DNA from 3 places in the Anaerostipes sp. Marseille-Q3525 genome. Region 1 is predicted to be linked to each of the others. Evidence: predicted binding sites of a transcription regulator. Region 1 holds the regulator's gene; each other region holds the start of a gene.
The links. The regulator HrcA, encoded in region 1, represses chaperone genes, less so after heat shock. The targets are predictions, from matches to a motif close to TGTTAGCACTCNNNNNNNNNGAGTGCTAACA.

Region 1 (5,051 bases):
TTATCTCCAGGATTCGTATCTGGATGATATTTCTTGGCGAGTTTTCGGTAGGCTTTTTTTATTTCTGATGCTGAGGCATTGCGGTCAATTCCCAACACCTCATAGTAATCTCTTTTTTCCGCCATTTTTAGTCTACCTTCTCTTTAAAATTATACTTCTTTGTAGTCACCATCTACAACATCATCATTTGCTGCTCCCTGATTAGCTCCAGCATCTGCTGCTCCCTGAGCTCCCTGCTGAGCCTGTGCTGCTGCTTCATACATCTTAGTAAATAAATTCTGAGCACTTGTCATCAGTTTGTCTTTCTTAGCTTTCAGATCTTCAACCTGAGCATCTGTCATTTCCTGATCTTTTGTAGATTCTACAAGATCTTTTAATTCTTTTAAGTCAGCTTCTACTGCTGCTTTTTCTGTAGCATCTACTTTGTCTCCCGCTTCTTCTAATGCTTTCTCTGTCTGGAATACGATAGAATCAGCTTCGTTTCTTGCATCAATTGCTTCTTTACGTTTCTTATCTGCAGCTTCGAATTCAGCAGCTTCTTTTACAGCTTTATCGATATCTTCGTCAGACATGTTAGATCCAGCTGTAATCGTGATATGCTGTTCTTTTCCTGTTCCTAAGTCTTTTGCAGATACATTTACAATACCGTTTGCATCGATGTCGAATGTTACTTCGATCTGAGGCACTCCACGTCTTGCAGGTGCGATACCATCTAATCTGAATCTTCCTAAAGACTTGTTATCTCTAGCGAACTGTCTTTCACCCTGTACAACGTTGATATCTACAGCACTCTGGTTATCTTCTGCTGTTGAGAAGATCTGGCTCTTCTTTGTAGGGATTGTTGTATTTCTTTCGATCAGACGTGTTGCAACTCCACCCATTGTCTCGATAGACAGTGATAATGGTGTAACATCAAGAAGAAGTACATCACCGGCACCAGCATCTCCAGCTAATTTACCACCCTGGATAGATGCACCGATTGCTACACATTCGTCTGGGTTGATTCCCTTAAATGGTTCTTTTCCTGTTAACTGCTGTACTTTACTCTGTACGGCTGGGATACGTGTAGAACCACCAACTAATAATACTTTGCTTAATTCAGAAGCTGTCATTCCAGCATCATTTAATGCAGAATTTACAGGTCCTGCTGTTCTTTCTACTAAATGAGCTGTTAATTCATCGAATTTTGCTCTTGTAAGATTCATATCAAAATGTTTTGGTCCTTCAGCTGTTGCTGTGATGAATGGCAGGTTGATATTTGTTGTTGTTGCAGAAGATAATTCTTTCTTAGCTTTCTCTGCTGCTTCTTTTAATCTTTGCATTGCCATCTTATCTGTTGATAAGTCAACACCTTCCTGTTTCTTGAATTCATCTAACATATACTGTGTGATAACATTATCAAAGTCATCTCCACCTAATTTGTTATCTCCAGCTGTTGATAATACTTCGATGACACCATCACCGATCTCGATGATAGATACATCAAATGTACCACCACCTAAGTCGTATACCATGATTTTCTGTTCTTCTTCGTTATCAAGTCCATAAGACAATGCTGCTGCTGTTGGTTCGTTGATGATACGTTTTACTTCAAGTCCTGCGATCTTACCAGCATCTTTTGTTGCCTGACGCTGAGCATCGTTGAAATAAGCTGGAACAGTGATAACTGCTTCTGTTACTTTCTCTCCTAAGTAGTTTTCAGCATCTGATTTTAATTTCTGTAAGATCATTGCTGAAATTTCCTGTGGAGAATATGCTTTATCATCGATCTGAACTTTGTAATCTGTTCCCATATGACGTTTGATAGAAGCGATTGTTTTTTCGGCATTTGTAACTGCCTGACGTTTTGCAGGTTCACCGATCACACGTTCTCCTGTTTTTGTAAATGCTACTACAGATGGTGTTGTTCTCATACCTTCTGCATTTGTAATAACGGTTGGTTTTCCACCTTCCATAACTGCTACACAACTGTTTGTTGTTCCTAAGTCAATACCAATAATTTTACCCATGATCTATGTCCTCCTAAGATTTCTTCTTATTTCTATATATAATATAAATATTAGTTAGCTACTTTTACCATACTGTGGCGTAATACATTTTCTTTGTACATGTAACCTTTCTGTAATTCTTCTGCAACAATGTTCTCACCGAGATCATCATCTTCGACATGCATCACTGCATTGTGAAGATTTGCATCAAATTCTTTTCCTTGTGCATCCATTGGTGTTACTCCCAGATCCTCCATCACAGCTGTAAACTGTTTGTAGATCTGTTCGATTCCTTTAACGAATGCGGAATCTTTCTCATCTTCAGATACGGCTTCTAAGCCTCTCTCGAAGTTATCAATGACTGGCAGAAGTTTTTCTAAAACTCCCATCGCTCCCATATCATAACGCTGTGTGGCTTCTTTCGCTGTACGCTTTCTTGCGTTCTCAAATTCTGCCATCAGTCTCTGGTATTTGTCTTTCCAGTCTGCTACGGACGCTTCTAATTCTGCGATCTTGTCATCAGCGGTTGCTTCCTTTGTTTCTTTGGAAGTTTCCTCCTTTGTCTCTGTATCTTTTATATCTTCAGCAGTCTCTTCTGCATTCTTTACTTCTTCGTTGATGTTTTCGTTTTTCTTACTCATCACATCACTTCCTTTCTTAAGATTTGTCTTTAAAAATATCATCTAATTCCTCAGTGAGGTTCTTTAAAGTCTTAACGACTTTTTTGTAATCCATTCTCTTTGGTCCGATGATACCAACAGTACCTGTACCACCTTCTGCAAGTTCATAGGTTGCAGTTACGATACTGCAATCCTTCATATTCTTAACTGGAGATTCTTCTCCAATATAAACCTGAATTCCTGTGTGATTATCGGAATCTGATTCCAGTGTTGAATCAACCAACTGTGTCAAGGCTTTCTTCTCTACTAACGTATCAAGAAGCTCTGTTGCTGTATCCGGATTTCCAAGTTCCGGATATTTTAAGATATTGGTTGCTCCTCCTGTGTAGATTTCCATATGATCTGCATCATGGATCGCTTTGGCGATCTCTTCAAGAATCCGTTCTAACACATCCTGTCTAATTCCTGCCTGATCTCTCATCGTCTGAATCAGTGCGAGATTGATATCTTGTAAGGATAGTCCTTGTAAAAATGTATTAAGTAACACATTCAACTTCAGAACATCTTCATTAGAAAGCGGTTCTTCGACTTGGACCATCTTGTTCTTTACGATATTGCCTTGTGTGACGATTACTGCAAGCAGATGTTCATGGTCTACCTGAGACAGCTGTACAAACTTTAATGTCACATTCTGATAATGTGGAGAAGAAACCATCGTTGCATAATTCGTGCTACTTGCTAATACATTGGCAACCTGCTTTAATAAGACTTCCATCTTATCAACTCTCTGAATCAATGCCTGTTTCTCTTCGTGCTCATTGTCACGCTCACTCATCAGCTGGTCTACATAAAAACGATATCCTGCATCGGAAGGAATTCTTCCTGCGGATGTGTGAGGCTGTAAGATAAATCCCATATCTTCCAGATCTGCCATCTCATTACGAATCGTCGCAGAGCTTAGATTTAAATCCGGATGTTTTGCAATGGTTCTTGATCCTACCGGCTCACCGGTTTCAAGGTAATTGGCGATAATCGCTTTCAATATTAACTTCTTACGATCATTTAACTCCATATCTTCGCCTCCTGTTATTAGCACTCATTTATGTCGAGTGCTAACATCTATATTTAAAGTAGCACTTTCGCATTTTAATGTCAACCTTTTCTTTTACTTTTTTTGAAAATTTGTTCAATTTTTTTCTTCTTTGAATAGAATGTACAAAAGGAGGTACTTTTCATGCATAAAAATATGAACTTTAATATAGAACAAACACGGCTTAATAATACTTACCAAAGATTAAATTCTAACCATGATTTTCACAGATATTTAAATAATCAGAAAGATCAAACTCCTACTTACTGGTCCTTTTTAAAATTAAGAATTGGATTTTCTATTTTATTCTTATTTTTTATCGTTGCTTGTTCAAAATCACTGCATACCAAAGAAACCAAACAAATACAATCTGTTTTTTCTCAGATAAATGAAGTTGATCCTTATACCTCTTATATTTTAGAAAAATTGGATTTACATATACCCTGATATTCTTTAATTATAAAAGAAAACCCGAAACATCTGATCCTTAATCTATGTTCCGGGTTTTTGTATGATTTTATCTCTTTTTTCTTATTAATATATCTATCTTGGTACAATCTCTACCGTAATACCATTTTGCTCCAACACTTCTTTTGCTTCTGATGGAATCTGGTCATCGGTAAATACCATATCAATATCCTTAAATCTTGACTGCATGACAACTCCATGTTCTGAAAACTTACTAGAATCTGTCAGAATAATCGAATTCCTTGCAGAGCCCATCATACTCTTGGCAGCTTCTACTCTTAACATATCCCCACTAGTAAATCCTATTCCAGGAATATATCCATCTGTTCCCATAAACAGTTTATCTACATAAAAAGCTTCTGCACAGGTTTTTACTAATGGTCCAACCATAACTTCTGCTTCTTTCTGGTATTCTCCTCCAAGAACAATAACCTTTGTAACTCCACCCTCAGATTCTCTGATAAATCGTGCGATGTATGATGAATTTGTGATCACCGTAATATCTTTTTTCGTTTCAGAAAGTTGTTTTACAAGCAGTGCACAGCTTGAACCTGATTCTACCATGATCGTTTCTCCATCTGATACGATCTCGCTTGCTTTGGCTGCGATCCGCTGCTTTGTTTCATAACAAAAAGCCATACGATTACTAATATCTGACATATTCTTCATTGTTGCATAACCATGTTCTCTTGTTAAAAAATTAAGCTCTTCCAATGCATCTAAATCTTTTCGAATCGTTACCTGAGATACTTCAAGCATCTTTGATAATGTTGCAACTTCTACTTTCTTTTTTTGATTTACAATTTCAAGAATTTTCGTCTGTCTATCTGTCATAAAACTTTTTCCTTTCTTGCCCTATATATTAGGAAAGAGCCGTCTTGCGGC
Region 2 (5,051 bases), on a different contig from region 1:
GTCTCCTTCTAAGTCTGCTACTTTCTCTGCTGCTTTCTTAGATGCGTGAATATAAGCAGATCCTCCACCGAAGATGATTCCTTCTTCTACTGCGGCTTTTGTTGCTGCTAAGGCATCTTCCAGTCTTAATTTGCTTTCTTTCATTTCTGTTTCTGTTGCTGCTCCAACACGAACAACGGCAACTCCACCAGATAATTTAGCTAATCTTTCCTGTAATTTTTCTTTATCAAATTCAGATGTTGTTTCTTCGATCTGTCCTTTGATCTGTGCGATACGTGCCTGGATCGCATCTTTTTCTCCTTCACCATCTACGATGACTGTATTTTCTTTTTCAACTCTTACAGATTTTGCACGACCTAACTGATCGATTGTTGCATCTTTTAATTCCATTCCTACTTCTTCAGAGATCACTGTACCACCTGTTAAGATAGCGATATCTTCAAGCATTGCTTTTCTTCTGTCTCCATATCCAGGTGCTTTGACTGCACATACAGAGAATGTTCCACGTAATTTGTTTACGATCAGTGTTGTTAATGCTTCACCTTCAACATCTTCTGCGATGATCAGTAATTTCTTACCATTCTGTACGATCTGCTCTAATAATGGAAGAATTTCCTGAATGTTAGAAATCTTCTTGTCTGTGATCAGGATATATGGATCATCTAATTCTGCAACCATTTTCTCCATATCTGTTGAGAAGTATGCGGATAAGTATCCACGATCAAACTGCATACCTTCTACTAAATCTAATTCTGTCTTCATTGTCTTAGATTCTTCAATTGTGATAACTCCGTCGTTAGATACCTTTTCCATAGCATCTGCTACTAATTCTCCAACTTCTTCGTCTGCTGCAGAAATTGCTGCTACTTTCGCGATCTGATCTCTTCCTGTAACTTTGCTGCTCATCTCAGCGATTGCTTCAACGGCTGCTTCTGTAGCTTTTTTCATTCCTTTACGAAGGATGATTGGGTTAGCTCCTGCTGCTAAGTTCTTCATTCCTTCGTTGATCATTGCCTGTGCAAGTACTGTAGCTGTTGTTGTACCATCTCCAGCAACATCATTTGTCTTAGTTGCTACTTCTTTGACAACCTGTGCTCCCATGTTTTCAAATGGGTCTTCTAATTCAATCTCTTTTGCAATTGTTACACCATCATTTGTGATCAGTGGTGTACCAAATGATTTATCTAATACTACGTTACGTCCTTTTGGTCCGATTGTTACTCTTACTGTATCTGCTAACTGATTAACTCCAGCTTCCAGAGCTTTTCTTGCTTCAATTCCGTATTTAATTTCTTTTGCCATGATCTTATTACCTCCGACTAAATGATTCTGCAATAAAATGATTCTGCAATCTGATTATTCTACAACTGCTAAAATATCATTCTGTTTTACAATAATATATTCTTCATCTTCTAATTTCACTTCTGTTCCAGCATATTTAGAATAGATAACTTTCTGTCCTACAGAAACTTCCATCTTTACATCTTCTGTTCCAGGTCCTACTGCGATAACTTCTGCTTCCTGAGGTTTTTCCTGTGTTGCTGTTGTAAGGACGATTCCTGATTTTGTCTTTGTTTCTGCTTCCAACTGTTTTAATACAACTCTATCTCCTAATGGTGTTAACTTCATAATAATATTACCTCCTAAATATATTAGAAAATTGTTTTTATTTTCGATTGTTAGCACTCACTCATATCGAGTGCTAACTCTATGTTCTTAAGTATAACACTGCGTAAAAAAAATGCAACCCTTTTTTTATAATTTTTTTTAAATGAGATTGCATTCTTTTGTATTTGTATTTATTCCTGTATATATTTTTTCGCTTCTTCCCAGCTTTTTTTCGGAATCGTCTGGAAATATACGTGGACGCCTTTTCGAATCATCTGTTGGATAGATTCCATTTCTCTGTCATCGCATGCGATCCTTCTTGCCACAGTTTTTCGTTCCCCTCGAATTCCCATACCTCCAATATTAAGCTGTGTGATCCTGATTCCGCATTTCATCAGTTCTTCAAACACTATTGGTGATTCAGCGATCACGATCACTCGTTCCCCATCAAATGATGGTGGTTCTTTTAACTTTTCAACTGCACGGTCAATTCCATAAACGTGAATGATAAGACCATCTGGTGCCATCTCTTTGATCACCTTGCTTCGAAATTTATCTTTCGCAACGATATCATCAACAATAAGGATTCTGTTTGCACGTACTTCTGGCACCCATAATGTTAAAATCTCTGTATGTATGAGTCTGTCATCGACTCTTGCCAGTACTATTTTCTTCATTTTTCTACCTCCTTATATAATTCACGTACATCCCGTACTGTATCCGGTGCTGCCTTAAGAAGTTCTTTACAGATTTCTTCCGCATGCTTTCCCGAAATTCTTCCCATAATGACTTCCATCATCAATGGAAGATTAATTCCAGTAACGTGGTAAAGATCATACTCTGGCATTAATGAAATAACTGTATTAAACGGACTTCCATAAAAAATATCTGTGAGGATCAGAATCTCTTCTTCCTGTGATGCCTGTTCAATACTTTGTCTGATCTTCTCTTTTAAAGTATCCACAGATTCTTCCGGCTCCAGTCCAAATGCTTCCAGGTTTTCCTGTTTCCCTGCGATCATCTGTACTGTATCCACTAGTCCTCTGGCGTAACTTCCATGAGATACCACGATTACCTTCATTTAATTTCCTCTCTTTTTCTCATCCACTGCTCCTGTCTTGAAATCTTTCATAACAGGCTTCGTATATTAGTTTGGTTTATAAGAGCTCTTTAAGCTTACGATTCTATTAAATACCATATGTTCTTTAGTAGAATCTTTAGAATCTAAACAGAAATATCCTGTTCTCATAAACTGGAAGCTGTCTCCTTTATCGTACTTCTCTAATTCTGGCTCAACATATGCTTCTTTGATCACAGTTAATGAATTAGGATTTACATTAATACTTCCATCTTCATTATATACGCCTTTTTCTTCATCTACAATGTTTTCATATAGACGAATTTCTGCCTTTTTCGCAGTTTTAGCTGATACCCAGTGGATTGTTCCACGAACTTTTCTTCCATCAGGGCTGTTTCCTCCTCTGGATTCTGGATCATATGTTGCATATACACATGTAACGTTACCATCCTCATCTACATCATATCCTGTACATGTCACAAAATATGCATTCATTAAACGAACTTCATTTCCTACGTATAAACGACGATACTTTTTAGGCTTCTCAATTTTGAAGTCTTCACGTTCAATATATAATTCTCTTGAAAATGGTACCTGTCTTGTTCCCATCTCTTCATTTTCCTGATTATTCGGAACATCTACAAGCTCTCCTTCACCTTCCGGATAATTTGTGATCACAAGTTTGATCGGATCCAAAATAGCTGCCATACGTGGACGTTTTAATTTAAGGTCATCACGAATACAATATTCAAGCATTGCAGAATCCACAGAGCTGTGACTCTTTGCAACTCCCACAAGTTCCATAAATTTCTTGATAGATTCTGGTGTATATCCTCTTCTTCGAAGTGCAGATAAGGATACCAGACGAGGATCATCCCATCCGTCTACGATTCCATCTTCTACTAATTTCTTAATATAACGTTTTCCTGTAACGACATTTGTCAGGTATAATTTTGCAAATTCAATCTGTTTTGGTGGATTTTCAAATTCACATTCATTGACTACCCAGTCATATAATGGTCTGTGGTCTTCAAATTCCAGTGTACAGATAGAATGTGTAACTCCTTCAAATGCATCCTCTAATGGATGAGCAAAATCATACATTGGATAGATACACCATTTGTTACCTGTATTATGATGTTCCATTCTTGCAATACGGTAAAGAATTGGATCTCTCATATTGATGTTTCCAGATGTCATATCAATCTTCGCACGAAGTACTTTGCTTCCGTCTGGATATTTTCCTTCTTTCATTTCACGGAATAACTTTAAGTTTTCTTCTGGTGTACGGTCACGATATGGACTGTTCTTTCCAGGTTCTGTCAATGTTCCGCGATATTCTCTGATCTGTTCTGCACTAAGATCACAGACATATGCTTTTCCTTTCTTGATCAAGAATTCTGCACATTCATACATCTTGTCAAAATAATTTGATGCATAGTAAATATGCTCATGATAGTCTGCACCTAACCATTCTACATCTTCCTTGATGGAATTTACATATTCTTCCTTCTCTTTTGTAGGGTTTGTATCATCAAAACGGAAATGAAAATCTCCGCCATATTCCTGAGCCAGTCCGTAATTTAATAAAATAGATTTTGCGTGTCCGATATGAAGATATCCGTTAGGTTCTGGTGGGAATCTTGTGACAACTTTCTTGCAGCGTCCCTCCTCGATATCTTTCTCAATGATCTGTTCTATAAAATTCTTAGAAATCGTTTCTTCCATGTTTTCCTCCATATAGTTTTTTCTATATTGATTATAATGTATCTTGTATATACTTGCAATCAATATATTATATAAGATCTAATGCTTCCATAACATTTGAAACTCCTACGAGTCTCATATCAGTTTCAATCTTAATCTGATCTACATTCGCCTGGGGCAGAATGCATCTCTTAAATCCAAGTTTCTGTGCTTCCTTGATCCTTGCCTCACCACCGGATACTGCACGAACTTCTCCTACCAGACCGACTTCTCCAAAAATGATCGTATCTTCTAAAATTGCTCTGTTCTTGTAACTTGATGCGATCGCCATGATAATTCCAAGATCGATCGCCGGTTCCCCAAGCTTCATTCCTCCTGCAAGGTTTACATAAGCATCACAACCTCCAAGCTGTAATCCAACTCTCTTCTCAAGTACAGCCATCAAAAGGTTCACCCTGTTATAGTCAATTCCCACTGCTGTTCTTCGCGGCATCTGGAAACTTGTTGGTGATACAAGTGCCTGGATTTCAATAAGGATCGGTCTGGTTCCTTCCATAGAGCAGACAACAACTGATCCTGACGCATCAAGCGGTCTTCCATTTAACATTGTCTTTGATGGATTCTCAACTTCAACTAACCCATTGTTGCACATCTCAAA
Region 3 (5,051 bases), on a different contig from region 1:
TGAAAATTGAGCAGGGGAGTAAACTGCGTGTTGTTTGTAAGAATCATGATTATATGATCATTGGTGTAGGTAAAAAACGATATGCTGTTGGGAATGAAATTGCTGAGAGGATTCAAGTTTAAATTTTAATTTTGTAATTGGCCAACTGTAGATTTTGAGTATATGATAAAAAATAAATAAGCAACCGAAAGCGCTGCGGTGGAATTTTGCTCATATTTTGAACAAATCAACATTCGCTACCGGCATCTTCTCTGGTTCTTTTTTGTTCTATATAATTATATCGTCACACAAATTTTATTTCAATTTCAAACTCATCAGAACAAAAAAAGAGAGAACATCAAAGATGACATTCCCTCTTTTATTTTTATTTAACCTTAGCAACTAACTGATCATTCTCAACATCAATTAAGATTGTATCCTCAGCATCAACTCCATCACTTAAGATCAATCTTGCTGCCAGTGTCTCTACACTCTTCTGCAGATATCTCTTCAGTGGTCTTGCTCCATACATTGGTTCATAACCATGATCGGCAACATAGTTCTTGGCTGCTGGTGTTAATTCAACGCTTAATTCTTTGTCTGCTAATCGACGATTAAGGTCTTTGACCAGTAAATCAATGATATTTGTGATATTGGCTTTTGTTAATGGTTTGAACATAATCGTTTCGTCCAGACGGTTTAAGAATTCTGGTCTGAAATGATTCTTCAGGTCATTCATAACCATATCTTGTGCTTCTGGTTTGATATTGCCATCTTCATCGATTCCTTCTAGCAGATAAGAAGATCCGATATTAGATGTCATGATCAAGATCGTGTTCTTAAAATCTACTGTCTTACCTTTTGAATCTGTGATTCGTCCATCGTCTAATACCTGTAACAAGATATTAAATACATCTGGATGGGCTTTCTCGATCTCATCGAATAAGACAACGGAATAAGGTTTTCTTCTGACAGCTTCTGTTAACTGTCCTCCTTCTTCGTATCCAACATATCCCGGAGGCGCTCCGATCAATCTTGCCACGGAGTGTTTCTCCATGTATTCACTCATATCAATACGAACAATGTTCTGTTCATTATCAAATAAGCTTTCTGCCAGTGCTTTGGCAAGTTCTGTCTTACCTACACCAGTTGGCCCAAGGAATAAGAAAGAACCAATTGGTTTGCTTGGGTCCTTAATTCCGGCTTTAGAACGGATGATAGATTCTGTGACAAGTTCCACAGCTTCATCCTGTCCAACAACTCTTTCATGAAGGATCTTATCAAGATGTAAGGTCTTGTTTCTCTCACTTTCAGTAAGTTTCGCTACTGGAATTCCTGTCCAGCGGGAAATGATCTTGGCGATCTCATCTTCTGTGACAGATTCTCTTACCATAGAACGATCTTCTTTCGCTACACGTTCTTCTTCCTCTTCTAACTGTTTCTTCAATTCTGGCAAACGACCATACTGTAATTCAGCTGCTTTATTTAAGTCGTAATTTCTCTGGGCAATCTGAATCTCGCTGTTTACAGATTCAATCTCTTCTCTTAATTTGGAGACTTTCTCAACGGAAGCTTTCTCATTCTCCCATCTTGCTTTTCTTGCCTTGAAGTCTTCTCGCATCTCAGCAAGTTCTTTCTGTAATTCTTCCAGACGCTCTTTACTTAATCTGTCATCTTCTTTCTTAAGTGCTGCCTCCTCTATCTCCAGTTGCATGATCTTTCTCTGAACTTCATCAAGTTCTGCTGGCAGAGAGTTCATCTCTGTCTTGATCATAGCACATGCTTCGTCAACTAAGTCGATCGCCTTATCTGGTAAGAAACGATCTGTGATATAACGATTTGATAAAGTTGCTGCTGCTACCAGAGAACCATCTGTGATCTTAACACCGTGATATACTTCATATCTGTCTTTGATACCTCTTAAGATTGAGATCGTATCTTCTACAGTTGGCTGATCGACCATAACTGGCTGGAAACGACGTTCCAGTGCCTGGTCTTTCTCAATATACTGGCGATATTCATCTAAGGTTGTAGCACCGATGCAGTGTAACTCACCTCTGGCAAGCATTGGTTTTAACATATTTCCTGCATCCATAGCTCCATCTGTCTTACCTGCACCAACGATCGTATGAAGCTCGTCGATGAATAAGATGATCTGACCATCACTTTTCTTAACTTCTTCTAGTACCGCTTTCAAACGTTCTTCAAATTCACCACGATATTTTGCACCTGCTACCAAGGAACCCATATCCAGTGAGAAGATTGTCTTGTCCTTTAACTGATCTGGCACGTCACCGCGAACGATTCGCTGTGCTAATCCCTCAACAACGGCTGTCTTACCAACACCAGGTTCACCAATTAATACTGGGTTATTCTTTGTCTTTCTTGATAAGATACGAACCACGTTACGGATCTCACTGTCACGTCCGATGACTGGATCTAATTTCTGCTCTCTTGCTCTCTTTACAAGATCATATCCGTATTTTTCAAGGCTGTCGTATGTTTCTTCTGGATTATCACTTGTGACTTTCTGTCCGCCACGGATCTGTGATAAAACCTGTAAGAAACGATCTCTTGTGATTCCATATGCACGGAATAATTCTTTGATTGCTTTATTTGGATGTTTGATCATCGCAAGGAATAAATGTTCTACAGATACATATTCATCTTTCATGGCTTTCATCTCGTCTTCTCCGTGAAGAAGTACCTGATTGAGGTCATTGCTCATATATACCTGACCGCCGGATACTTTTGGTTTCTTATTCAGTAATTCCTGTACCTGACTTAAAAATGTCTCTTTGTTTATTCCCATTTTTTCAAGCAGGCTTGCGATCAAACTATCATCAATCGTAAGCAAGCTGTATAAGAAGTGTTCCTGATCTATTTCCTGATGTCCATGATCGTAGGCGATCTTCTCACACTGATTGACTGCCTCGATGGACTTCTGTGTAAATTTATTGATGTTCATACTCTTTCCTCCTTTACCAATGGGTATTTATCTATATTAAGATATCCATTTATCTTTTGTTCTATTCGTAATATAACATTCATTATTAGCACTGTCAAGAGGTGAGTGCTAATTTTTTTATTTTTTTCTTCTGCGCGTTATTATATAGTTAAGAAAACAAGGAAAAACAACAAAATTCTAAATTTCATCGTTCTTCCTTGTTATAACTATCTATCTTATTTATATTCTTCTACTTCTTCCAAAACAGGAATCGATGGTGCTGCCCCTTGTCTGGTAACTGCGATCGCAGATGCTTTCGATGCAATATCCATTGATTCTTTGATCGTCTTTCCATTTAAGATTCCTGCAATAAAATATCCTGTATAGGTATCTCCTGCTGCCGTTGTATCAATTGCTTTTACCTTGTAGATTGACTGTTCTACATATTCATCATCAGAAATACAAACAGACCCTTCACTTCCCAAAGTTAACACGATCGTTGCATCTTTAAATCTCTCATGTAACAGACTGGCAATATATTTTCCATCAATCTCTTCTGGCTTACCCATTTCAAGGATCTGCATTGCCTCGATCTCATTTAAAATAAAATAATCAATCTGGTCTAATGGAAGCTTCATGATCTTCTCATTCATCGGAGATGGATTTAAGATAATCTTCATTCCCTCTTCTTTAGCTTTCTCTACAATATATGAAAGTTCGTTGATCTCATTTTGGATCAGTAAATAATCTTCGTTTGTAAAATCTTTAAAGACTTCATCAACCTGTTCTTTTGTGATCGCCTGATTTGCTCCTCCAAATAAAACGATACAATTATCACCTTCATCGTCATTTTGTATGATCGCATTTCCTGTCCTTACATCGTCAAGAATTTTGACAAGATCCGTTTTCACTCCTGCTTCTTTCAACTGCTCCAGCAAAAACATTCCATCTGTACCGATCGCACCTGCCTGATATGTTTCAACCCCTGCACGTGCAAGTGCAATGGACTGGTTTAAACCTTTTCCACCTGTGTATACATTTAATTCTTTTGCTGACAGCGTTTCTCCTTTTTTCACAAAATGTGGGACAGAATATACATAATCAATATTTAATGAACCAAATGATAATATCTTCATATGAACCTCTCTTTCCAAAACTTAATACACTCAATATGATTTTACATCCTTCCGTCCACAAAATCTACTCTTTTAACATCATCTTTTTTTAATTCCAATCATTTGTTTTAGTATCCTGGCAGATTGCTTTAATTTCCTTTCTTCTTCCTCATTTAATTCGATCGGTACTTGTGTCTCAATTCCATTTTTTCCTACGATTGCTGGCATACTTAATACAATATCTTCAATTCCATGTGCCCCATGCATCATGGTTGAGACAGGAAGAATTGCTTTTTCGTCTTTTAAGATCACTTCGCAGATACGTTTTACTGACATTGCGATTCCATAGTACGTTGCTTTTTTTCTCTTGATGATCTTATATGCACTTTCTTTTACATTATCTGCAATTGCTTTCATTGCCTCTTCATGGTCATAATGTCCCCGCATCTCGCAAAAATCATTGACTGGGATTCCTGATACATTAACACTGCTCCATGCCGCGATCTCGCTGTCTCCGTGTTCTCCTATAATAAATGCCTGAACACTTCTACTGTCTACATCAAGATGTTCCCCTAACAGATAGCGAAATCTCGCTGAATCAAGAACTGTTCCAGACCCGATCACACGATTTTCCTCAAATCCACTGATCTTGATCGCTGTATATGTCAATATATCAACAGGATTTGATACGATCAGAAGAATTCCTTCATAATCCCTGTTTGAAATCTCTGGTATGATTTCTTCAAAGATTTTCTTATTTTTCTTCACAAGATCAAGTCTTGTTTCTCCTTCTTTCTGATTCGCACCGGCAGTAATTATAATGACCGCAGCATCCATCATATCGTTATAGTTTCCGGCATATATCTTCATTCTTCCAGCAAATGGTGTTCCATGTGTAATATCCATTGCTTCTCCTTCTGCTTTATCTTTGTCCACATCCTGCAGAACAATTTCTGAAAACAATCCACTTTGCATCAGGCAAAATGCAGTTGCACTTCCTACAAAACCAC

Region 2: the regulator HrcA is predicted to act here: its motif matches at 1,678-1,708, upstream of KE503_RS09960 (co-chaperone GroES).
Region 3: the regulator HrcA is predicted to act here: its motif matches at 3,031-3,061, upstream of clpB (ATP-dependent chaperone ClpB).

Annotation. Positions count from the first base shown of each region.
Region 1 covers NZ_JAGTTT010000015.1:30,718-35,768, forward strand. The annotation lists gene dnaJ (molecular chaperone DnaJ) at 1-125, opposite strand, end outside; gene dnaK (molecular chaperone DnaK) at 150-2,009, opposite strand; gene grpE (nucleotide exchange factor GrpE) at 2,060-2,671, opposite strand; gene hrcA (heat-inducible transcriptional repressor HrcA) at 2,646-3,680, opposite strand; gene KE503_RS08520 (hypothetical protein) at 3,843-4,145, shown strand; gene KE503_RS08525 (DeoR/GlpR family DNA-binding transcription regulator) at 4,242-5,000, opposite strand.
Region 2 covers NZ_JAGTTT010000020.1:25,984-31,034, reverse strand. The annotation lists gene groL (chaperonin GroEL) at 1-1,302, opposite strand, end outside; gene KE503_RS09960 (co-chaperone GroES) at 1,357-1,629, opposite strand; gene KE503_RS09955 (PTS sugar transporter subunit IIB) at 1,800-2,285, opposite strand; gene KE503_RS09950 (PTS sugar transporter subunit IIA) at 2,282-2,689, opposite strand; gene KE503_RS09945 (glutamine--tRNA ligase/YqeY domain fusion protein) at 2,756-4,426, opposite strand; gene radA (DNA repair protein RadA) at 4,482-5,051, opposite strand, start outside.
Region 3 covers NZ_JAGTTT010000002.1:188,526-193,576, reverse strand. The annotation lists gene KE503_RS02175 (FeoA family protein) at 1-122, shown strand, start outside; gene clpB (ATP-dependent chaperone ClpB) at 365-2,947, opposite strand; gene KE503_RS02165 (ribokinase) at 3,163-4,062, opposite strand; gene KE503_RS02160 (L-lactate dehydrogenase) at 4,141-5,051, opposite strand, start outside.